Regions from separate parts of the Micromonospora sp. NPDC051543 genome, predicted to be linked through region 3. Evidence: predicted binding sites of a transcription regulator. Region 3 holds the regulator's gene; each other region holds the start of a gene.
What was found. The regulator HrcA, encoded in region 3, represses chaperone genes, less so after heat shock. The targets are predictions, from matches to a motif close to GGTTNGCACNCTCNNNNNGAGNGTGCNAACC.
Positions count from the first base shown of each region.

Region 1 (7,769 bases), on a different contig from region 3:
TGGGCGACGTGCAGTGGGAGCCGGAGCAGGTCGACGCCGAGCGCATCCGGGGCAACGAACGCGCCCTGGACGCCCGGGGCCGGCGGCGCTACCACCTCGCCATGCGACACGAGGCGTCCGGCCGGCTGGTCGCCTGGACCCTGCTCGACGTGGGCGCCTCCGCCGACTGGCACGCGTACCAGCAGATCACCCTCGTCGACCCGGCCCACCGTGGTCACCGGCTGGGCCTCATCGCCAAGGCCGAGAACCTGCACCACCTGCTGACCCACGAGCCCGCCGTACGCGTCATCGACACCTGGAACGCGGCGAGCAACAGCTACATGGTGGCGATCAACGAGCAGCTCGGATTCCGCCCGGTGGATGCCTGGGACAACTGGCAGCTCACCCTCTGACGGGTATCCGCCGCTACTGTTCGCGGAGCTCCGTCATGCATGATGGCCGCATGACGGAGACCCCGCATCCCCTGTACGACAGGCACGCCGACACCCTCAACCGTGCGCTGACCGCGATCACGGAGCGGGGCTACTGGTCCGCCTATCCCGAGTCCCCCAGCCCCCGCGTGTACGGCGAGACCGCCGCCGCCGACGGCAAGGCCTCCTTCGAGGCGTACCTCGGTGCTGACTTTCCCCTCGACCAGCCCGGCGCCGGCGAGCGGATCGCCACCGAGACGAGCCCGTTCGGCGTCGACCTGGCGGTGCGGTACCCGCACGCCGGCACCGACGAGCTGGTCGCCGCCGCGTCCGCCGCGCTGCCGGCCTGGCGCGACGCCGGCCCGCAGGCCCGCATCGGCGTCTGCCTGGAGATCCTCGACCGGCTGCACAAGCACATCTTCGAGCTGGCCAACGCGGTGCAGTTCACCAGCGGGCAGGCGTTCGTGATGGCCTTTCAGGCCGGTGGCGCGCACGCGCTGGACCGGGCGCTGGAGGCGCTGGCGTACGCGTACGCCGAGATGACCCGGCACCCGGGCACGGCCGGCTGGGAGAAGGCCGCCGGCAAGGGCGACCCGCTGCGGATGATCAAGACGTTCCACGTGGTCCCGCGTGGCGTGGCGCTGGTGATCGGGTGCAACACCTTCCCGACCTGGAACTCGTACCCCGGACTGTTCGCGTCGCTGGTCACCGGCAACCCGGTGATCGTGAAGCCGCACCCGCGCGCGGTGCTGCCGCTGGCGATCACCGTGAAGTACGCCCGGGAGGTGCTCGCCGAGGCCGGCTTCGACCCGAACCTGGTCCTGCTGGCGGCCGAGGCCCCCGGTGAGAAGCTCGCCAGCGACCTGGCCCTGCACCGGGCCGTCAAGATCGTCGACTTCACCGGTTCCACCGAGTACGGCGACTGGCTGGAGACACACGCCCGGCAGGCGTCGGTCTACACCGAGAAGGCCGGCCTGAACACGGTCGTCATCGACTCCACCGACGACTTCGCCGGCATGTGCCGCAACCTCGGGTTCACGCTGACCCTCTACAGCGGGCAGATGTGCACCACCTCGCAGAACATCCTCATCCCGGCCGGCGGCATCGAGACCGACCAGGGGCACAAGAGCTTCGACGAGGTGGCCGGCGGGATCGCGGCGGCGATCGGCAAGCTGACCGCCGACCCGGCCCGTGGTGTCGAGCTGACCGGCGCCATCGTCAACGACGGGGTGCTGGAGCGGCTGGCCGAGGTCACCAAGGTCGGCGAGCCGGTGCTGGAGTCGCGGACGGTGGCGCACCCGTCGTACGCCGACGCGGTGGTGCGTACCCCGACGATCGTGAAGCTGACCGCGGACGACGCGCAGACGTACGGCCGGGAGTGGTTCGGGCCGATCTCCTTCGCCATCGCGACCGACTCCACCGCGCACAGTCTGGAGCTGATGCGCCGGACCATCGGTGAGAAGGGCGCGCTGACCGCCGGGGTCTACTCCACCGACGAGGCGGTGCTGGACGCCGCCGAGGCGGTCGCGGTCGAGGTCGGCGTGCACCTGTCCGGCAACCTCACCGGCGGCGTCTTCGTGAACCAGTCGGCGGCCTTCTCCGACTTCCACGGCAGCGGCGCCAACGCGGCGGCGAACTCGGCCCTGACCGACGGGGCCTACGTGGCCAACCGGTTCCGGATCGTGCAGTCTCGGCGCCCGGCCTGACCTCTCGCGGTGATCAAGAGGTTCGCGTCAGAAATCACGCTGTTCTTGACGCAAACCTCTTGATCACCGGGGTCGGAGGCGGGTTTTATGCGGGGCGGCGCATCTGGAGTTCTTTCAGGGCGGGGATGGTGGGGTGGGGGACCCGTACGCCGGTGTCCTTGAAGCCGAGGCGCTGGTAGGCCCGGTAGGCGCGGTCGTTGCCGACCACCACCTCCAACATCAGCTCCGGCCGGCCGCAGTCCCGCGACCAGGCGGCCACCCCGTCGATCAGTTCGCCGAGCAGCCCGCTGCCCCGCCAGGCCGGCGTGACGTACACGGCGTAGATCACGGTGAGGCCTGGCTCGTTCGGGGCGGCCGTTCCTCCGGCGTGCCCGACTAGCCGGCCGCCCGGATCCGCGACGAACTGCGCGGTGTGCGGACCGGTCGACGTGAACGCCACCCGGGCGGCGAACTCGTTGTGCGGTCGGGCCGCGGCATCGGCCAGGGTCTCCAGGAAGGCCAACGGCGCGTCGGCGAGCATCTCCAGGCGCAGCGCCCGCATCCGGGCGGCGTCCTGCGGTCGTACCCGGTGGATCCGTGCCTGCCGCAGGGGCGTGGCGCCCGTGTCGGTGCTCATGCCCGCATGCCTACCACAGGGGCGGACTCGCGCCGGCGACCCGTGCCGCCAGATCCCCTCCATCCGGTCCAAACACAACCATCGTCATGAATCCGACGGGCCCTCCGATCGCTACGAACTATGCCCGATTTGAGGTCGTGCGCTCCCGTCACTCCTCGTGTAGCGTGCGATTTCGATCACCTCTTTCAGCGGTCGTCGTCGATCGCTGAGGTGGTGGTTCGCGGGTGTCCGGCCGTGCCGGACGTTCGGGCAGGCAACGCCGCGCAGAGTGAGGGAAGTGCACCGTGGCACAGGGTTCCGTGAAGTGGTTCAACGCCGAGAAGGGTTACGGCTTCATCGCCGTCGACGGCGGTCAGGACGTGTTCGTCCACTTCTCCGCGATCGAGATGGACGGTTACAAGGCGCTCGACGACGGTCAGCGGGTCGAGTTCGAGATCGCCCAGGGCCAGAAGGGCCCGCAGGCGGAGCACGTCCGCGTCATCGGCTGACCGATCCCGATCTGCTCGCCGGTTGTCCGCTCGATCGGCTGGCGAGTCGGGGCTGCGGCGCGGACGCCGGCCCGGGAAGATCGTGAACCGTTCCAGCCGATGCTGAGGAGGGTTCATGACCGACCAGTCGCCGCCACCCGCCACGCCCTCCGGGCCGGGTGAGCCGGGCCCGTCCGTCGAAGGCTCCGGCGCGTCACCCGTTCCGGGTACGCCGCCCGTGTCTGGCGCTGGGATGCCGCCGGTCGGGCCGCCGACCGCTGGTATTCCGCCGGTCGGGCCGCCCACCGCTGGGATGCCGCCTGCTGAGCCGCCGCCGGTCTGGGATCCCGCGCGCGGCGCCTGGGTCCCGGCCGGCCCGCCGACGCAGGGCTGGACCGCTCCTCCCGTCGGCGGCTACCCGCCCGGGGCCGGTCCCTACGGCGGGCAACCGTGGTATCCGGGGGCGCCGGTCGGCTGGTACCCGCCGGGTTACGGCCTCGACCCGAACGACGCCCTGGTCACTCCGCCCGGCGCCGGTATCGGCGGCTGGTTCGACCGGTTCTGGGGCGCGCTGCGTCGGGGCTGGCGGCAGTTGGTGCCGATCATGCTGCTCACCCAGGTCCTGCCGGCGGCGGTGCTCTCGGTCATCTCGTTCGGTCTGGACCCGTCGCCCGCCTGGGAGGCGCAGGCCGAGACGGACCCGTCGGCCGGGCTTCCGGACAACTTCGCCACCAGCCTGTTGACCCTCGTCGTCGTGCTGGTCGGCGGCAGTCTGCTGATCGGCCTGGTGCAGGCGCTGGGCTGGGCCGCGGGCAGTTGGGTGATCACCCAGCAGGCGGCCGGCCGGCCCGCCCGGCTCGACGCGGCGCTGCGGTACGGGCTGCGCCGGGCCGTCGGCGTGTGGGGCTGGACGCTGCTGGTCAGCCTGCTCATCGGCATCGGAGTCTGCTTCTGCGTGCTGCCGGGCATCTACCTGGCGTTCGCGTTGAGCATGGCCGGTCCGGTCTACCTGTTCGAGCGGGACAACCCGATCGGCCGGTCGTTCCGGATGTTCCACGACCGGCTCGGAATGCTGCTCGGCCGGGTGGCCCTGGTGGGCGCGGCGGTGATCATCGGAACCGTGGTGCCCGGCGTCCTGGAGTCGGCCGGCACCGTCGCGTTCGGCGAGGATCCGTTCGCTGCCCCGGGCCCCGCGGTCGGGGTGGTGGCGGTCATCGCCGTCACGGCCGTGCTGGCCCTGCCGGCCCACCTCGCCCAGTTGATCGGTCTGCTGATCACGTACGCCGAGCAACGCGCTCATGAGGGGCCCGTGAACGGGGCCACACTGGCTGCGGAACTCGACTGACCGGGCTCATCGTGCTTGCACTCGGCAGGTGAGAGTGCTAAACAAGTCATTGGCACTCGCATACCGTGAGTGCCAATGGTCGGGACGGTGGGGCCTGGTTGCACCGGTGTGGAGACACCGGGGCAGCACATGGCCGGTCGTCGCGGGCTATCCGGCCCGGCCGAAGGACGTCGTCGTCGCCAGGTGGCGACGTCCCAAGGTGCGTACACCAGGCGGCCCATCCGGGGCACACATCTCGGGTGGCCCGTGAGTGTCCAGGAGGACAACGCCGTATGGCCAAGATGATCGCGTTCGACGAAGAGGCGCGCCGCGGCCTCGAGCGGGGCATGAACCAGCTCGCCGACGCCGTAAAGGTGACCCTCGGCCCCAAGGGCCGCAACGTCGTGCTCGAGAAGAAGTGGGGTGCCCCCACCATCACCAACGATGGTGTGAGCATCGCCAAGGAGATCGAGCTCGAGGACCCGTACGAGAAGATCGGCGCTGAGCTGGTCAAGGAGGTCGCCAAGAAGACCGACGACGTTGCCGGTGACGGCACGACGACGGCGACCGTCCTGGCCCAGGCCCTGGTTCGCGAGGGCCTGCGCAACGTGGCCGCCGGCGCCAACCCGATGGCCCTGAAGCGGGGCATCGAGGCTGCTGTCGCGAGCGTCTCGGAGGAGCTGTCCAAGCTCGCCAAGGACGTCGAGACCAAGGAGCAGATCGCCTCCACCGCCTCCATCTCCGCTGGCGACAGCACCGTCGGCGAGATCATCGCCGAGGCGATGGACAAGGTCGGCAAGGAAGGCGTCATCACCGTCGAGGAGAGCAACACCTTCGGGCTGGAGCTGGAGCTCACCGAGGGTATGCGCTTCGACAAGGGCTACATCTCGGCCTACTTCATGACCGACCCGGAGCGTATGGAGGCCGTCTTCGACGACCCGTACATCCTGATCGTCAACAGCAAGATCTCGTCGGTGAAGGACCTGCTCCCGATCCTGGAGAAGGTCATGCAGGGCGGCAAGCCGCTGCTGATCATCGCCGAGGACATCGAGGGCGAGGCCCTGGCCACCCTCGTCGTCAACAAGGTCCGGGGCACCTTCAAGTCGGTCGCCGTCAAGGCGCCGGGCTTCGGTGACCGCCGCAAGGCCATGCTGGGCGACATCGCCATCCTCACCGGTGGCCAGGTCATCAGCGAGGAGGTCGGCCTCAAGCTCGACGCCGTCAGCGTCGACATGCTGGGCCGCGCCCGCAAGGTCGTCGTCACCAAGGACGAGACCACCATCGTCGACGGTGCCGGTGACGCCGAGCAGATCCAGGGCCGGGTCAACCAGATCCGGGCCGAGATCGACAAGAGCGACTCCGACTACGACCGCGAGAAGCTGCAGGAGCGGCTGGCCAAGCTGGCCGGTGGCGTTGCGGTCATCAAGGTCGGCGCGGCCACCGAGGTCGAGCTGAAGGAGCGCAAGCACCGCATCGAGGACGCCGTTCGCAACGCGAAGGCGGCCGTCGAGGAGGGCATCGTCCCCGGTGGTGGCGTCGCGCTGGTGCAGGCCGGCAAGACCGCCTTCGACAAGCTGGACCTGGTCGGCGACGAGGCGACCGGTGCCAACATCGTCAAGGTCGCGCTGGACGCCCCGCTGCGGCAGATCGCCGTCAACGCCGGCCTCGAGGGCGGCGTCGTGGTGGAGAAGGTCCGTAACCTCGAAGCGGGTCACGGCCTCAACGCCGCCAACGGCGAGTACGTCGACCTGCTGGCCGCGGGCATCATCGACCCGGCCAAGGTGACCCGTTCGGCGCTGCAGAACGCGTCGTCGATCGCCGCGCTGTTCCTCACCACCGAGGCCGTCGTCGCGGACAAGCCGGAGAAGACCCCGGCTGCCCCGGCTGGCCCGGGTGGCGGGGACATGGACTTCTGAGTCCAGTTCCGACACACCGAACGGGGCGGGCCGCTGACGCGGTCCGCCCCGTTCGTCGTCAGGTGGGCAGTGGACGCTGGTTGCGGCGCTTCTGCGCCCGGTCGTACGGCGGCAGCGACCGGATCGGCGCGTCCACCATCTCCTGCGGTTCCTCGGTCGCCGGTCGACCGTCGGTGCTCATCTCGGCCAGCTGTTCGGCGTCGCCGTAGTCCAACCGGTCGAACGGCAGTTGGCCGGGCAGTTCGTCGGCCGGTTTCCAGGTGATCGGCGGGCCGTCCTCGGTCTGGTCGTCCTCCGTGGTCATGGCTGCCTCCTCTACCGAAACGGTAGGGGGCGTCGATGCCCGACGCGGACGAATGAATCAATGTCCCATTTGACCGCTATTCCGCCCCAAGGCGTCGCCGGTACAGGAAGAACACCCGCTCGATCCGCGCACCCGCGCTACCCGAGTAGAACGGCACCGGCCCCACCCAGCCGATCTCCGCCCGGTCCAGTCCCGCCGCACGCTGGTCCCGCAGGCAGCGTCGCAGCAACACCCCGCCGATGCCCGAGCCCTCGGCGGCCGGGGCCGTGCCCATCGGCCCGAACCAGCTCGGCCGGGACGATCCGTAGGCGGCGAAGCCCAGAACCTCGCCGGCCCGCTCCGCCAGGTGGCAGCCGGCCCTCTCGCGGCCCACCGATCCGGCCAGCTCACCGTCCCAGGCGCCGCCGAAGGTGGACCGGGCGAACGCGGTCAGCGCCGGCAGGTCCGCGGGCTCGGCCCGCCGTACCGTGATGCCCTGCCCGGCCAGCCGACGCTCGGCGGCCTCCGTCGACCGTAGCGCCGGGGACTCGTCGTACGACAGGTCCGCCGTCATGTTCCAGGCGGTCCGGTCCTGCTGGTAGCCGAGTGCGAGGGCCGCGCACACCGCCGGGGTGTACCGCACGTCGATGCCCGGCCAGGCGTAGTACGGCGGGTTTCCGGCCAGCAGCACCTCGGTCACGCCGTGCTCGGCGAGCGCCCGCTCGGCCCGGGCGAGCAGCGTGCGGCCCACGCCCCGGCGACGCTGCCCCGGCAGTACGGCGACCAGGTCCACGTGCCCGATGCCCGGCTCCGTCGGCGACACCGAGCAGAGCAGCACCCCGACCAGGTCACCGGCCCGGTACGCCCCCAGCCCGATCACCGTCCGGTCGACGGCGGCCCGGGGCCACAGGACGTCCACGATCGCGTCCGCCTCGGCGGCGTCCTCGGGCAGGTCGAGGGCCTGCGCGCAGAGCCGCGCCACGGTGGGCGCGAGATCGAGGGCCAGCCCGGTGACGGTGATCTCGGCGTCCATGGGTGCCGACCCTA
Region 1 covers NZ_JBITDT010000004.1:194,999-202,767, reverse strand. Annotated here, with positions in the region: gene ACIA3K_RS08820 (GNAT family N-acetyltransferase) at 1-392, shown strand, start outside; gene paaN (phenylacetic acid degradation protein PaaN) at 443-2,116, shown strand; gene ACIA3K_RS08810 (GNAT family N-acetyltransferase) at 2,202-2,732, opposite strand; gene ACIA3K_RS08805 (cold-shock protein) at 3,017-3,220, shown strand; gene ACIA3K_RS08800 (hypothetical protein) at 3,336-4,544, shown strand; gene groL (chaperonin GroEL) at 4,817-6,439, shown strand; gene ACIA3K_RS08790 (hypothetical protein) at 6,498-6,743, opposite strand; gene ACIA3K_RS08785 (GNAT family N-acetyltransferase) at 6,820-7,755, opposite strand.
Region 1: groL (chaperonin GroEL) is a predicted target of HrcA. The motif match lies at 4,592-4,622, and genes of this name have one in related genera.

Region 2 (7,769 bases), on a different contig from region 3:
AACGTACGTAGACTGCCCGGACCCATCGTCGACCTCTGGGACTGGCAGCGGCTCGGTGCCTGCCGAGGCCGGGACAGCGCGCAGTTCTTCCACCCGGACGGGGAGCGCGGATCCTCGCGGCTGCGGCGGGAGTCGTCGGCCAAGTCGGTCTGCCGCGCCTGCCCGGTCCGCGCCGAGTGCGCCGCACACGCACTGTCGGTCCGCGAGCCGTACGGCGTGTGGGGCGGCTTCAGCGAGTCGGAGCGGCTACGCCTGCTCGCCGTCGGCTGGGAGGACCTGGCGGACCGCCGGCAGATCCGGGTCGACGTGGCCCGCCTGGAGGCCCGCCTGGGTCGCCCGCACAAGTCGACCGTTCCCGCCCAGCGCAACGTCGCCTGACCCGACACCACTGACGGGTCGACACGGCCCGTCTCGTCTCGTCCCACGCCCGCCTCTCGCCCCACGCCCTCCTCGACGGAGGGCGTGGATGCTTCGCTAGCCCTTTGCTCTGCTTCAGCGGAGGCAACACCCGGGTGTCCGCCATCCGGACACCCGGTGTTGCCTGGATTGAAGCAGAGCAAAGGAGGTCGGGCTCTACCCTGGCCGCCGGCAGGTTCAGCGGACGTTTACCGGGACGGTGTGCCAGCCGGTGGCCCCGTCGGGGGCGACGCTCTGGGTGCGCTCGGTCTGGGTCTCGCCGGTCGCGTCCGTCGCCCGGACCTGGAGACGGTGCTCGCCGGGCGTGGCGTCCCAGCGCCAGGACCACTGGACCCAGGTGTCCACCGACACCGTCGGGGCCAGCGCCGCCTCCTGCCAGGGGCCGTCGTCGACGCGTACCTCGACCCGGCTGATGCCCCGGTGCTGCGCCCAGGCCACCCCGGCCACCGTCACCGGGCCCGCGGTCAGCCGGTTGCGCCGTCGTGGCGCGTCGATCCGCGACTGGGTCTTGATCGGCCCCTGGGCGGACCAACCGCGCGGCACCCAGTACGCGTCGAAGTCGGCGAAGCGCGTCAACTCCAACTCGGTCACCCACTTGCAGGCCGACACGTAGCCGTAGAGACCGGGCACCACCATCCGCACCGGGAAGCCGTGCTGGACCGGCAGCGGTTCACCGTTCATGCCGATCGCCAGCAGCGCGTCGCGCCCGTCGCGCAGGGCGGCGGTGGGGGTGCCGCAGGTCCAGCCGTCGACCGACCGGCCGACGACCTGATCGGCGTCCTCGTCCGGCTGGGCCTCGTCCAGCAGTTCCCGCAGCGGTACGCCGAGCCAGCGCGCGTTGCCGATCAGGTCCCCGCCGACCTCGTTGGAGACGCAGGCCAGCGTGACGTACCGCTCGACCAGCGGCCGGGCCAGCAGGTCCGCGTAGGTGTAGGTGCGCTCGGTACCCACCCGACCGTGAATGCGCAGCCGCCAGGTGTCCGGGTTCACCTGCGGCACCACCAGGGCGGTGTCGATCCGGTAGAACCCGGAGTTCGGCGAGACGTACGGCGCGAGCTGAGCCAGGGACAGATCCGCTCCCGCGGGCACGGCCGGCGCGGGGACGGCCGGGGCGGGCAGCCGGATCGCGTCCCGGGCCGCCGAGACACCCCGTCGTCCGGCCAGCCAACGGCCGCCGAGACCGGCCACGGCCGCCGTACCGAGCAGCACTCCGGTGCCGGTGAGGAAACGTCGGCGCGACTCCGGGTCGACGCCCTCGACCGGCGCGGCCGGCGTCGCCGGCGTGGGTGGGTCCCACGGCCAGGGGTCCAGCTCGAACGGGCCGGCAATGAACAGCCAGAGCACCAGGGCGCCGAGCCCGCCGCCGACCAGCGACGGCAGCGCGTCGAAGACGTCCGCGCCGGGCCGGGTCAGCGCGGCGGCCACACCGACGGCGCCGAACGCCGCGATACCGGCCAGGCCCAGGGCCAGCCGGCGGATCGCCAGCAATCCGAAGAGGGCCGCGAACCCAGCCAGCAGCAGGGCCGTTCCGGTCAGCAGGGCGATCTTGTCGGCGGTGCCGAAGATGTCGATGGCGAACTGCTTGAGCGGCTCGGGAACGGCGTCGACGACCACCCCGCCGACCGCGACCAGTGGCGCCGACCGGGGGCCGGTCAGCACCGCCACCGGCTCCGCGATGCCGATCGCGACGGCGGCGGCGGTGATTCCGGCCAGCGCGGCGTACCGCCGTGACGTCGTGCTCATCGGCCCAGTGTGCGCGATCATCTCGGCCGGTCGCCAACGACGTCATCGCTTGGTAATGCTCGCGTGGACGAAACCGGGGCACACCGCCATACGGCGGTATGCCCCGGAACGGGTGTCGCTACCGGGTCAGAAGCCCGGGCCGTGCTGGTGGCCGTGGCCGTGGCCGCCACCGGCCGCGGCCGGCTCGGGCTGCTCCGGCTTCTCCACCACGAGGCTCTCCGTGCTGAGCAGCAGACCGGCGATCGACGCGGCGTTGGTGACGGCGTTGCGGGTCACCTTCACCGGGTCGATGATGCCGGACTTGACCAGGTCGCCGTACTCGCCGGTGGCTGCGTCGAGGCCGTTGCCCCACTGCATGCCGGCGACCTTCTGGGTCACGACGTAGCCGTCGTGGCCGGCGTTCTGCGCGATCCAGCGCAGCGGCTCGACCAGCGCCTTGCGCACGATCGAGACACCGACCTTCTCCTCGCCGGTGAAGCCCAGGTCGTCGTCGAGCACGGGGAGGATCTGCACCAGGGCGGCGCCGCCGCCGGGCACGGTGCCCTCCTCGACCGCGGCCTTGGTCGCCGCGATGGCGTCCTCGATGCGGTGCTTGCGCTCCTTCATCTCGACCTCGGTCGCCGCGCCCACCTTGATCACGGCGATGCCGCCGGAGAGCTTCGCCAGCCGCTCGGCCAGCTTCTCCCGGTCCCAGTCGGAGTCGGAGGCCTCGATCTCCTTGCGGATCTGGGCCACCCGGTCGTCGACCTCGGTCTTCTGGCCGCCGCCGTCGACGATCGTGGTGTTCTCCTTGTCGACCACGACGCGCCGGGCGGTGCCGAGCACCTCCAGGCCGACCTGGTCGAGCTTGTAGCCCAGCTCCGGGGCGACCAGCTCGGCGCCCGTGGAGATCGCGATGTCCTGGAGCATGGCCTTGCGCCGGTCGCCGAAGCCCGGGGCCTTGACCGCGCAGACCTTGAGGGTCTTGCGCAGCGAGTTGACCACCAGGGTGGAGAGCGCCTGGCCGTCCACGTCCTCGGCGATGATCAGCAGGGGCTTGCTGTTCTGCAGGACCTTCTCCAGCAGCGGGAGCAGCTCCTCGATCGCCGAGATCTTCTGGGTGGTGACCAGGATGTACGCGTCCTCGAGGACGGACTCCTGACCCTCCAGGTCGGTGACGAAGTTCGGCGAGATGAAGCCCTTGTCGAACTGGAGACCCTCGGTCACCTCCAGCTCGGTGGTGAGCATCGAGCCCTCCTCGACGGTGATGACACCGTCGCGGCCGACCCGCTCCATCGCCTCGGCGATCAGCTCGCCGATGGTGGCGTCCTGCGCGGAGATCGTCGCCACGTTCGCGATCGACTCCTTGCCGGAGACCTCGACCGCCTTGCCGAGCAGCGCCTCGGAGACCTTGGCGGCCGCCGCGTCGATGCCCCGCTTGAGGCCGGCCGGGTTGCTCCCGGCGGTCACGTTGCGCAGGCCCTCACGGACCATCGCCTGCGCCAGCACGGTCGCGGTGGTGGTCCCGTCGCCGGCGACGTCGTTGGTCTTGGTCGCCACCTCCTTGACCAGCTGCGCGCCGAGGTTCTCGTAGGGGTTGGTGAGCTCGATCTCCTTCGCGATGGTCACGCCATCGTTGGTGATCGTCGGCGCACCGAACTTCTTGTCCAGGACGACGTTGCGCCCGCGCGGTCCGAGGGTGACCTTGACCGCGTCAGCGAGGGCGTTGACACCGTGCTCCAGCAGGTGTCGGGCGTCGTCCGAGAAGCTGAGGATCTTCGCCATGAATGTCCCTTCGAAGCGCCGCTGCCCCGGCCCGGCGAGCCGGACCGGGGCAGCGACACTGATCGGTTGCTTACTTCTCGATGACCGCGAGGACGTCGCGGGCGGAGAGCACCAGGTACTCCTCGCCGGCGTACTTGACCTCGGTGCCGCCGTACTTCGAGTAGAGGACGGTGTCGCCGACCTGCACGTCAACCGGGACCCGGTTGCCGTTGTCGTCGACGCGCCCCGGACCGACAGCGAGGACGGTGCCCTCCTGCGGCTTCTCCTTGGCGGTGTCGGGGATCACGATGCCCGACGCCGTGGTGGTCTCAGCCTCGTTCGCCTGGACCACGATGCGGTCCTCGAGCGGCTTGATCGCAACCTTGGTCGCGGTAGTCACGGGCATACCCTCCTGGGGTACTGGTTTCGTTGCCGGCCAGCGGGGCTGACCAGCGTCAATCTGCCTCATGCCACCGGGCGGGGCCGTCGTCGCGGGTGCCGGTCCGCCTGGCGTGCGCACCCGGGTCGCGAGACCCGGGAGCTGGCACCCTCAGGGTGAGAGTGCTAATCGCAGGTTATTCCGTGGCTAGCACTCCGTCAAGGAGAGTGCCAGCGCGTCGCGCCCCGCCAGCGGAATTTTCCCCTCGGTCGGGAGAATGGGCAGGTGGATCTCGATCAGTTGGCGGAACTGCGTACCCCCGAGGGGTCGGCCGCCCTCACGGCGGCGGCCGAGCTGGCCGGCGGCGATCCACTGACCGCGGCGTCGGCGCTCCGCGCGGCCGGGGTGCCCCCCATGCTGGCGGCGGCGGCCCTCACCCAGGCCGAGCTGCGCCACCGGGCGGTGGGCAAGTTCGGCCCCGCCGCCGCCGGGATGTTCCTCACCCGCCCCGGCCTGGAACAGGCCACCCGCCGGGTGGTCGCCGACCGGCGGGCCGCCCGGCTGCACGCGGCCGGCGTGCGCACCCTCGCCGATCTCGGGTGCGGCCTCGGCGCGGACGCGCTGGCCGCCGCCCGTGCCGGCATTCGGGTGTACGGGGTGGAGGCCGACCCGGTGACCGCGGCGATGGCCGCCGCCAACGCCGCCGCAGCCGGGCTGGCCGACCTGTTCACGGTCGAGTGCGGCGACGCGACCGCGTTCGACGTGTCGCGGGTGGACGGCGTCTTCTGCGACCCGGCCCGACGGGCCACCGGCACCGGACGACGGATCTTCGACCCGCGTGCCTACTCGCCGCCCTGGGACTTCGTGACCGGTCTGGCCGAGCGGGTGCCGCGCACGGTGGTGAAGGTGGCGCCGGGCCTGGATCACGCGCTCATTCCGGCCGGCGCGGAGGCGGAGTGGGTCGGCGTGGACGGCGACCTGGTCGAGGCCGCGCTCTGGTGCGGAGAGCTGGCCGAGGTGCCCCGTCGCGCCAGCGTGTACCGGACGGAGATCCACCAGCTCACCGGCTCGGGCGACACGGAGGCGCTGGTCGGGCCCCCGCGCCGCTACCTGTACGACCCGGACCCGGCGGTGGTCCGCGCGCATCTCGTCGCCGAGCTGGCCGCGGAGCTGGACGCCACCCTGGCCGACCCGAGCATCGCGTACCTCTACGCCGACCAGCCGACCCGTACCCCGTACGCGCGCTGCCTGGAGATCACCGATGTGCTGCCGTTCTCGCTCAAGCGCCTGCGGGCGTTGCTGCGCGAGCGTCGGGTGGGCCGGGTGGAGATCCTCAAGCGGGGTTCGGCGCTGACGCCGGAGCAGTTGCGTCGGGACCTGCGCCTGGCTGGCGACCAGGCGGCGAGCCTGGTGCTGACCCGGGTCGCCGGAGCGCCGACAGTGCTGATCGGCCAGCCTGTCGTCTAGGTTCGAGGCGTGGCGGGACAGGGCACTCCGGCAACGGCACTACTGGCCAAGCGCGGGATCGCGCACCGCACCCACCCGTACCGGGTGGCACCGGACGCCCCGAACTACGGCGCCCTGGTGGCGGCGGCCCTCGGCGTGGCTCCGGAGCGGGTGTTCAAGTCGCTGGTGACCGAGGTGGACGGTGTCCTCACCGTGGCGGTCGTACCGGTGACCGGTGAGCTGGACCTCAAGGCGCTCGCGGTGGCGGTCGGCGGCAAGCGGGCGGCGCTCGCCGAGCGGACGGTCGCCGAGCGGGCCACCGGCTACGTGCGGGGCGGGATCAGCCCGCTCGGGCAGCGCCGACGGCTGCCCACCGTGCTCGACGACTCCGCGCTGAACCTGCCGACGATCTACGTCTCCGCTGGTCGGCGCGGGCTGCAACTCGAACTGGCGGCGGCGGACCTGGTGGCGCTCACCGAGGCCCGTACCGCGCCGTTGCAGGCCCACTGACCTGTCGTTACATCGCCCTTTTCGCGGGATGTTCGGCGAGTAACAGTCGCGTTGCTGAATTGTTATCGCTTCCAACAAACTTGGGACCTGCGTGGTCTTGTGGTGCCAGTGTGACGCGGAATACGTTGCCGGACACAACAAAACAACACCTCCCCCACCTCCGAAAGGACCCTGCACATGCGTAAGGGGATCCTCACCATCGCCGCCGTGGGCCTGCTCGCGACCGGCGGTTTGACCGCGTGCGGCGACGACGACTCCGGCTCCGACGCCGGCGGCTCCGCCAAGACCCCGAAGATCGGCGTGATCCTCCCGGACAGCAAGTCCTCGGCCCGCTGGGAGACCGCGGACCGTCGCTTCCTGGAGGAGGCGTTCAAGGCCGCGGGCGTCAAGTACGACATCCAGAACGCCCAGAACGACAAGACCGCCTTCCAGACCATCGCCGACCAGATGATCACTAGCGGCGTCACCGCCCTGATGATCGTCAACCTGGACTCCGGCACCGGCAAGGCCGTGCTCGACAAGGCGAAGTCGCAGGGCGTCGCCACCATCGACTACGACCGGCTCACCCTGGGCGGCTCCGCCCAGTACTACGTCAGCTTCGACAACGAGGTCGTCGGCAAGCTCCAGGGTGAGGGCCTGTCGAAGTGCCTCACCGAGAAGGGCGCCAAGAACCCCGTCGTGGCGTACCTGAACGGCTCCCCCACCGACAACAACGCCACCCTGTTCAAGGCCGGCTACGACTCGGTACTCAAGCCGAAGTTCGACTCCAAGGAGTACGTCAAGGGCCCCGAGGACGCCGTGCCGGCGTGGGACAACGCGCAGGCCGCGACGATCTTCGAGCAGCAGCTCACCAAGGCCAACGGCAAGATCGACGGTGTGCTGTCCGCCAACGACGGCCTCGGCAACGCCGCCATCTCGATCCTCAAGAAGAACAAGCTCAACGGCAAGGTGCCGGTGACCGGTCAGGACGCCAGCACCGAGGGACTGCAGAACATCCTCGCCGGTGACCAGTGCATGACCGTCTACAAGGCCGTCCGCGAAGAGGCGAAGGCCGCGTCCGACCTGGCCATCGCGCTCGCCAAGGGCGAGAAGAAGGACACCGGCCAGACGGTGAAGGACCCGGAGGGCAACCGCGACGTCCCCTCGGTGCTGCTCACCCCGAAGGCTATCTACAAGGACAACATCAAGGACGTCATCGCCGACGGCTACGTGACCAAGGAAGAGGTCTGCACCGCGGCGTACGCCAAGGCCTGCGCCGACGCCGGCATCAGCTGACCGACGCCGCAGTACCCGCCGGGACGACCACCGCCGCCCGGCACGGGAGCACCTCTCCCGTGCCGGGCGGCGCCCGCCGGACGGGCCCCGACCCTCCCTGAAGGAGACCCCCGTGTCCGCGACCCCCCTGCTGGAGCTTCGCGGGATCGACAAGAGCTTCGGTCCCGTCCAGGTGCTCCGCGACGTCGCCCTGACCGTCCACCCGGGCGAAGTGACCGCGCTGGTCGGCGACAACGGCGCCGGCAAGTCGACCCTG
Region 2 covers NZ_JBITDT010000021.1:41,520-49,288, reverse strand. Annotated here, with positions in the region: gene ACIA3K_RS28525 (WhiB family transcriptional regulator) at 1-378, shown strand, start outside; gene ACIA3K_RS28520 (molybdopterin-dependent oxidoreductase) at 595-2,160, opposite strand; gene groL (chaperonin GroEL) at 2,287-3,924, opposite strand; gene groES (co-chaperone GroES) at 3,995-4,309, opposite strand; gene ACIA3K_RS28505 (methyltransferase domain-containing protein) at 4,568-5,749, shown strand; gene ybaK (Cys-tRNA(Pro) deacylase) at 5,759-6,238, shown strand; gene ACIA3K_RS28495 (sugar ABC transporter substrate-binding protein) at 6,416-7,513, shown strand; gene ACIA3K_RS28490 (ATP-binding cassette domain-containing protein) at 7,626-7,769, shown strand, end outside.
Region 2: groES (co-chaperone GroES) is a predicted target of HrcA. The motif match lies at 4,443-4,473, and genes of this name have one in related genera.

Region 3 (7,769 bases):
GGGCCGATGCGGTGCCTGCGGCGAGCCGGCGGCCTCCCATCGTCGGAGGGTCGCGTTGCGCAACGCCCGGTGCGGCGCGTGCGGCCAGCCGCCGTCGAAGCACCGGGTATACACGGCGTCCACGCCGGCGGCGGCGATCAGATGCCGCCGATACACCTCATGCGTGGCCGCCTCAGCGGCAGCCAGGAAACGGGTGCCCAGCATGACGCCCCGGGCGCCGAGCGCCAGCGCCGCCGCGACCCCCCGGCCGTCCGCGATCCCACCTGCGGCAACCACGGGTACGGGGCCGACCGCGTCGACGACGGCGGGCACCAGAGCCATTGTGGACGTGCTGCCGCGGACATGACCGCCGGCCTCCCAGCCCTGTGCCACGACGGCGTCCACGCCGTCAGCGACCGCGTGGACCGCTTCGGCGACCTCGCCGACCGTGTGCAGATGCAGCGCGGCCGCCTCGCGGATCCGGGCATTCACCGACGACGGGTCTCCCCAGAAGGTGGAAATGATCGGCACTCCCTCTTCCAGGCAGACCGTCAGCAGGTCGTCCACCGGAAAATCAAGTACCAGGTTCGCGCCGAACGGCCTCGTGGTGAGCTCCCGAGTTCGCCGGATGGTGCGGCGTGCCTGCTCGGGGCTCTGCCAGGTCAACGCCAACATGCCGAGGCCGCCGGCCTCGGATACGGCTGCGGCCAGGTCCGGCCCGGCAGCCGAACCCACCGGCGCCTGGATGATCGGCAGCCCGATGCCCAGCCGTTCGCACAGGGCGGTGCGCAGACCCCTCACGATCCCTCCGTTGCTTCGGAAATCGAATCGCTCGGCGCGGACGTTACTGTGTCGGATATCGAAGCGTCAACAGCCCGGGCAGAGCGTCAGGCCGGCCGTCACGTCAGATCTCGGGCGAGCATCGGACCGAGTGGCGCGCCGCCGAGCAGGTGGGCGTGCGCGTGGAACACCTCCTGCCCGCCGTACGCCCCGGTGTTGAACATCAGCCGGAACCCGTCGCCGAGCAGCCCCTCGTCCTCGGCCACCGCGGCGGCCGAGGCCAGCACGGCCCCGGCCAGCGCCGGGTCACCCTCGGCGAGGGTGGCCACGTCGGCGTAGTGCTCCTTCGGAATGACCAGGACGTGTACCGGGGCCTTCGGGTCGATGTCGCGGAAGGCGAGCGTGGTGTCGGTCTCACGGACCACGGTGGCCGGGATCTCCCCGGCGACGATGCGGCAGAACAGGCAGTCGGATCCCATCGGGGCAGTGTAAGGACGAGAGGTGCGGCTCAGGCAGGATGGCCGGCATGACGGATCGGGCGGTTCTGGTGACGGGGTCCTCGCGCGGCATCGGCCGGGCGGTGGTGGAGGCGTTCGCCGCCAGTGGGGACCGGGTGGCGATCCACCACCGCGACTCCGCCGAGGCGGCCGAGGCACTACGCGCCGGGCTGCCCGGGTCGGGGCACGTGGTGGTCCGCGCCGACCTCACCGACCCGGACGCGGTCCGCACCATGGTCGACCGGGCCGCCGAGCAACTCGGTGGCCTGGACGTGCTGGTCAACAACGCCGGCACGTACGGCGACCGAAACGTCCCGCACCCGATCTTCGGCACCTCGTACGAGGAGTGGCAGGCTCGCTGGCGGCAGGTGCTGGAGACCAACCTGACCGGTGCGGGGAACGTGATCTGGTGCGCCGCCCAGCACCTGCGCGAGCGGGGTGGCCGGATCGTCAACGTGTCCTCCCGGGGCGCGTTCCGGGGCGAGCCGGAGCAGCCGGCGTACGGCGCCAGCAAGGCGGGGCTGAACGCCCTCGGTCAGTCCCTCGCCGTGGCGCTCGCGCCGTACGGCATCACGGTCGCCACGGTGGCGCCGGGTTTCGTGGCGACCGACATGACGACCGAGCACCTGCGCGGCGAGCGGGGCGCGGCGATCCGGGCGCAGAGCCCGTTCGACCGGGTGGCCCGCCCGGAGGAGATCGCGGCCGCGGTGCACTGGCTGGCCTCGCCCGAGGCCGAGTGGGCCTCCGGCACGATCGTCGACCTGAACGGCGCTTCGTACCTGCGCAGCTGACCGCCCGCTCCCGGCGCAGCTCGGAGCCGAGCACGGCCTCCGGGCCGCCGACCTCCGGGGCCGAACACGGCGAGCGGGCGGGCATGGAGGCCCGCCGCGGCGGAAGGTGGAACTACCAGCGGCCGAGGCGGGTGGCGAGCACGCTGAGCGCGGCCACGCCGGCCGTGGAGGTACGCAGCACCTCCGGCCCGAGGCGTACCGGCCGGCCACCGGCCTCACGGAAGGCCGTCAGTTCGGCCCGGTCGATGCCGCCCTCCGGGCCGACCACCAGGACGATCTCCCCGCCCGACGGCAGGTCGACGCGGGTCAACGGCTCGTCGGCCTCCTCGTGCAGGACGAACCCGGCGGCGGCGCCGGCGATCCGGCGGGCGACCGTGGCGGTGGACTCGTCCGGCGCGCCGGCCACGACGGGCAGCCAGGGCCGGCGGGCCTGTTTGGCCGCCTCGCGGGCGGTGGCGACCCACTTCTCGCGTGCGCGTACGCCCCGGTCGCCCCGCCACTGGGCCACCGAGCGCGACGCCGCCCAGGGCACGATCTCGTCCACCCCGACCTCGGTCATCGCCTGCACGGCCAGCTCGCCCCGGTCACCCTTGGCGATGCCCTGCACGGTGACGATCCGGGGTACGGGCGCGTCCGCGTACCCCCGGGAGGTGACAGCGACCTCCAGGCTGCCCCGGCCGACGGCGGTGACCACGGCGGCGGCCGTGCCGCCCCGACCGTCGGCGAGCAGCAACTCCTCGCCGACGCGCAGCCGCTGCACGGTGGCGGCGTGGTGCCCCTCCGGGCCGTCCAGGGTCAGCGCGTCACCGATGGGCAGCGCGTCCACCAGGAACAGCGGCGCCGACACCTCAGGCGTGCCCGTTGAACGCGTCGCGCATCCGGGAGAAGAAGCCGCCCTGCTTGGTCAGCTCGGCGACCTCCTCGCCCCGGGTCTTGGCGAAGTCGCGCAGCATCTTCTCCTGGTCGGGGTCGAGCTTGGTGGGCGTGCGGACGTCCAGGTGCACGTAGAGGTCGCCCCGGCCGGTGCCGCGCAGGTGCGGTACGCCCCGGGCGCGCAGTCGCAACGTGCTGGCCGGCTGGGTGCCGGCCTTGACGTCGACGGTCTCCTCGCTGTCCAGCGTCTTGATGGTGAGCCGGGTGCCCAGCGCGGCGGCGGTCATCGGCACGGTGACGCGGCAGTGCAGGTCGTCACCCTTGCGGGAGTAGACGTCGTGCGGACGTTCGTGGATCTCCACGTAGAGGTCGCCGGCGGTGCCGCCGCCCGGTCCCACCTCACCCTGCTGGGCCAGCCGGATCCGCATGCCGTCCTCGACGCCGGCCGGGATCTTGACCGTGAGCGAGCGACGGGTGCGTACCCGGCCGTCGCCGGCGCAGGTCGGGCAGGGGTGCGGGATGGTGGTGCCGTAGCCCTGGCAGACGGTGCACGGCCGGGCCGAGACCACCTGGCCGAGGAAGGTGCGCTGCACCGACTGCACCTCGCCCCGGCCGGCGCACGCCTCGCAGGTGGCCAGGTGGGTACCGGCCGCGGTGCCGGCGCCCGAGCAGGTGGTGCAGAGCACGGCGGTGTCGACGGTGATCGGGGCTTCGACGCCGAACGCCGTCTCGTGCAGGTCCAGTTCGAGGCGCAGGATCGCGTCCGCGCCCGGTCGGGTCCGTGGACGCGGCCCACGGCCGGCGCCGCCCGCGGCGCCACCGAAGAACGCGTCCATGATGTCCTGGAAACCGACGAACGGGCCGGCTCCCCCCGGACCACCCGGGCCGCCCGCGCCCCCGCCGCCGGGGGCGAGCGGGTCGCCACCCAGGTCGACGATCTGCCGCTTCCGGTCGTCCGAGAGGACCTCGTACGCGGCGTTGATGTCCTTGAACTTCTCCTGGGCCTCCGGGTCCGGATTGACGTCCGGGTGGAACTGGCGCGCCAGCTTGCGGTAGGCGCGCTTGATCTCGTCATCGGAGGCTTCCCGGCTGACACCGAGGATGCCGTAGTAGTCCCTGGCCACTGCGTTCCGTGTCCTCATGTTCGTCTCGCGTTGCGCCGACCGGCGGCCGCAGCCGGCCGTCGGCCCTGACTGGTCAGTTCTGGGCCAGCAGCTCGCCCACGTAGCGTGCCACGGCGCGCACCATGGCGATATTGCCGGGGTAGTCCATCCGGGTCGGCCCCAGCACTCCCAGGCCGCCCACGATGGTGGCCCCCGGGCCGTACCCGGTGCTGACCACCGAGGCGGCACGCAGGTTGTCGAACTCGTTCTCGTCGCCGATCAGCACCCGGGTCGTGCTGGGCTCGGTCTCGCCGATGAGCTTGAGGAGCACGACCTCCTCCTCCAACGCCTCCAGGATGGGCCGCAGCGAACCCTGGAAGTCGAGCAGACCGCCCCGGGTCAGGTTGGCGGTGCCGGCCAGGGCGATGCGTTCCTCGTGCCGCTCGACGAGCGTCTCCAGCAGGACGGTGGAGAGCGTGGTCATGGCCGGGCGCAGCTGGACCGGCGCCTCCTCCACCAGCGCCTGCACCAGCGGCGGCGTGTCGGACATGCGCTCGCCGGCGAGCTTCTCGTTGACCAGGCGACGCAGGTCGGTGACGTCGTCGGCGGGCACCGGCCCGGGCAGCTCCACCAGCCGCTGCTCCACTCGGCCGGTGTCCGCGATCATCACGAGCATCAGCCGGGTGGTGGAGATCGGCACCAGCTCCAGGTGGCGTACCGAGGAGCGGGCGAGGCTCGGGTACTGCACCACGGCCACCTGGCGGGTCAACTGGGCGAGCAGCCGTACGGTGCGGTGGACCACGTCGTCGAGGTCGACGGCCCCGACGAGGAAGCGCTCGATGGCCCGGCGTTCGGCCGGACTGAGCGGCTTGACCCGGGACAGCCGGTCGACGAAGAGCCGGTAGCCACGGTCGGTGGGCACCCGGCCGGCGCTGGTGTGCGGCTGCCGGATGTAGCCCTCCTCCTCCAGCACGGCCATGTCGTTGCGGACCGTCGCCGGGGAGACCCCGAGCTGGTGCCGCTCGACCAGCGCCTTGCTGCCGACCGGCTCCTGGGTCGAGACGTAGTCCTCGACGATGGCGCGGAGCACGGCGAGTTTCCGGTCGTCCAGACCCATCCTCCGCACCTCCTGTCGCACGTCGGCCGCCGGCCCATCCGGGGCCGACGGACCGTCCTGGCACTCGACTGTAACGAGTGCCAGTCTACGTCGGCGTGCCCGCCGACGCGATGATCAAGGTTGTCCCGGTCCGGCGCGCTCGGTGTCGCACTGGTGCGACGTTGCCAAGGGCACCTACCGTGACAACCATGACTGAACCACCTCGCCCTCCCGGCGCGGGAGACCCCGGCAACTACCCGCCGGAGCCGAACCCGCCCGGCTCGCCGTCGTCGGCCGAGCCGCCCACCGCACCACTGTCCGGGGCGCCCGGCCCGGGCGGCTATCCCCCAGCCGGTGGCTATCCGCCGCCCACCGGTGACCAACCGCCGTCGGGCGGCTACCCTCCGCCGGGCGGTTACCCCCCACCAGGTAATTACCCACCGCCGGGTGGCACGACTGGCGGGTATCCGACCGGCGGCGCATACGGCAACCCCGGCGGCGGTTACGCCAACAACGAGGACAAGACCTGGGCGCTCGTCGCCCACTTCGGCGGCGCCGCCGGGATGATCATCAGCGCTGGCGTGCTCGGCTGGATCGCCCCGCTGGTGGCGTTGCTCGCCCGGGGCAGCCAGTCCCCGACCGTCCGGGCGCACGCCGTGTCGGCGCTCAACTTCCAGCTCATCTGGTCGATCGTCGGCCTGGTCGGCTGGGTGCTGTCCTGCATCGTCATCGGCTTCATCGGCGTCGTGGCGGCCGTCGTGCTCGGCGCCGTGTGCGGCATCCTCGCCGGCATCAAGGCCAACGAGGGGCAGCTCTACCGCTACCCGCTCTCCGCCAACTTCATCAAGTGATCCGGGCCGGCCGCTCCCCCGGCCGGTCCGGCACACCGCCGCCGGCCGGGCGGGCGTCCGGCTCAGGGCAGCAGGTCCCGCACGACCGCGTCGGCGAGCAGCCGGCCGCGCAGGGTGAGGACCGTCCGTCCGGCGGCGTACCCCTCGGCGTCCAGCAGACCGTCGGCGAGGGCCCGCGCGGCACCGGCCCGACCGGCGTCGTCGAGCACCCCCAGCGGCAGTCCGCTGGCGAGCCGCAGCCGGAGCATCACGTCCTCCATGTGCGCCTCGTCCGTGGTCAGCACCTCGCGGGCCAGGCCGGGTGACGCGCCGGCCGCCAGCCGCTGGGCGTACGTGGTGGGGTGCTTCACGTTCCACCAGCGCACCCCGCCGACGTGGCTGTGCGCGCCCGGGCCGAGGCCCCACCAGTCGGCGCCGGTCCAGTAGAGCAGGTTGTGCCGGCACCGGGCCTCGTCGGTGCGCGCCCAGTTGGACACCTCGTACCAGGAGAGGCCGGCCGCGTCGAGGGCGGCCTCCGCGGCCAGGTAGCGGTCCGCCGCCACGTCGTCACTGGGGTACGGCAACTCGCCGCGCTTCATCCGCGCGGCGAGCCGGGTGCCGTCCTCCACGATGAGGGCGTACGCGCTGACGTGGTCGACCCCGGCGGCCACGACCTGCGCCAAGGTGGCGGCAAAGTCCTCGGCCCGTTCCCCCGGCGTGCCGTAGATCAGGTCCAGGTTGACGTGGTCGAACCCGGCCTCGCGCGCCTCGCGGGCGGCGGCGGTGGCCCGGCCGGCGCTGTGCTTGCGGTCGAGGATCGCCAGCACACCGGGCGACGCGGACTGCATGCCCAGCGAGATCCGGGTGTAGCCGGCCGTGCGCAGCAGCGTCAACGACTCCGGCGTGACCGACTCCGGATTCGCCTCGGTGGTCACCTCGGCGTCGGCGGCGAGCCCCCAGGTGCGGTCGATGCCCTCGAGGATGCGGGCCAGGTCGTCGGCGGGGAGCAGGGTCGGCGTGCCGCCGCCGACGAAGACGGTGTCGACGCGGGGTGGCGGGCTGTCGCCGAGCACCCGGGCGGCGAGCGCCAACTCGGCCAGCACGGTGTCGGCGTACGCCTCGCGGCTCGCGCCCCCACCCAGCTCGGCGGCCGTGTACGTGTTGAAGTCGCAGTAGCCGCAGCGACTGGCGCAGAACGGGACGTGGACGTACACGCCGAAGCCGCGCGCGCCGACCGCCGTGGTGGCGGTGGCGGGCAACGATCCGTCGACGGGGACGGTCTCACCATCTGGAAGGACGCCGGGCATGGCCACTAGTGTGCCCGGCATGACCTCTCCCGACGTGCTCGTGCGGGTCGCCACGGCCCGTGGGGTGACCACCCTCACCCTGGACAGCCCGCACAACCGCAACGCGCTCTCCACCGCCCTGATGACCCAGTTGCTGGCGGGGCTGACGGACGCGGTGGCCGACGACGCGGTCCGCGTGATCGTGCTCGACCACAGCGGCCCGGTCTTCTGCTCCGGCGCGGACCTGAAGGAGACTGCCGCGGCGTACGCCAGCGGAACCGTGCCCGCCGGCATGCTGGGCGACGTGCTGGCGGCGCTCTGGGAGTGCCCGAAGCCGATCCTGGCCCGGGTCGCCGGGCCCGCGCGGGCCGGCGGGCTGGGCCTGATCGCCGCCGCCGATCTGGCGGTCTGCGCCGACGAGGCGACGTTCGCGTTCACCGAGGTCCGCATCGGGGTGATCCCGGCGGTGATCTCGGCGACCGTGCTGCCCCGGCTGCACCCGCGCGCCGCCGCCGAGCTGTACCTGACCGGGAA
Region 3 covers NZ_JBITDT010000015.1:62,036-69,804, reverse strand. Annotated here, with positions in the region: gene ACIA3K_RS25035 (NAD(P)H-dependent flavin oxidoreductase) at 1-780, opposite strand, end outside; gene ACIA3K_RS25030 (histidine triad nucleotide-binding protein) at 879-1,238, opposite strand; gene ACIA3K_RS25025 (SDR family NAD(P)-dependent oxidoreductase) at 1,286-2,047, shown strand; gene ACIA3K_RS25020 (16S rRNA (uracil(1498)-N(3))-methyltransferase) at 2,160-2,894, opposite strand; gene dnaJ (molecular chaperone DnaJ) at 2,896-4,044, opposite strand; gene hrcA (heat-inducible transcriptional repressor HrcA) at 4,118-5,140, opposite strand; gene ACIA3K_RS25005 (DUF4870 domain-containing protein) at 5,329-5,970, shown strand; gene hemW (radical SAM family heme chaperone HemW) at 6,033-7,256, opposite strand; gene ACIA3K_RS24995 (enoyl-CoA hydratase-related protein) at 7,276-7,769, shown strand, end outside.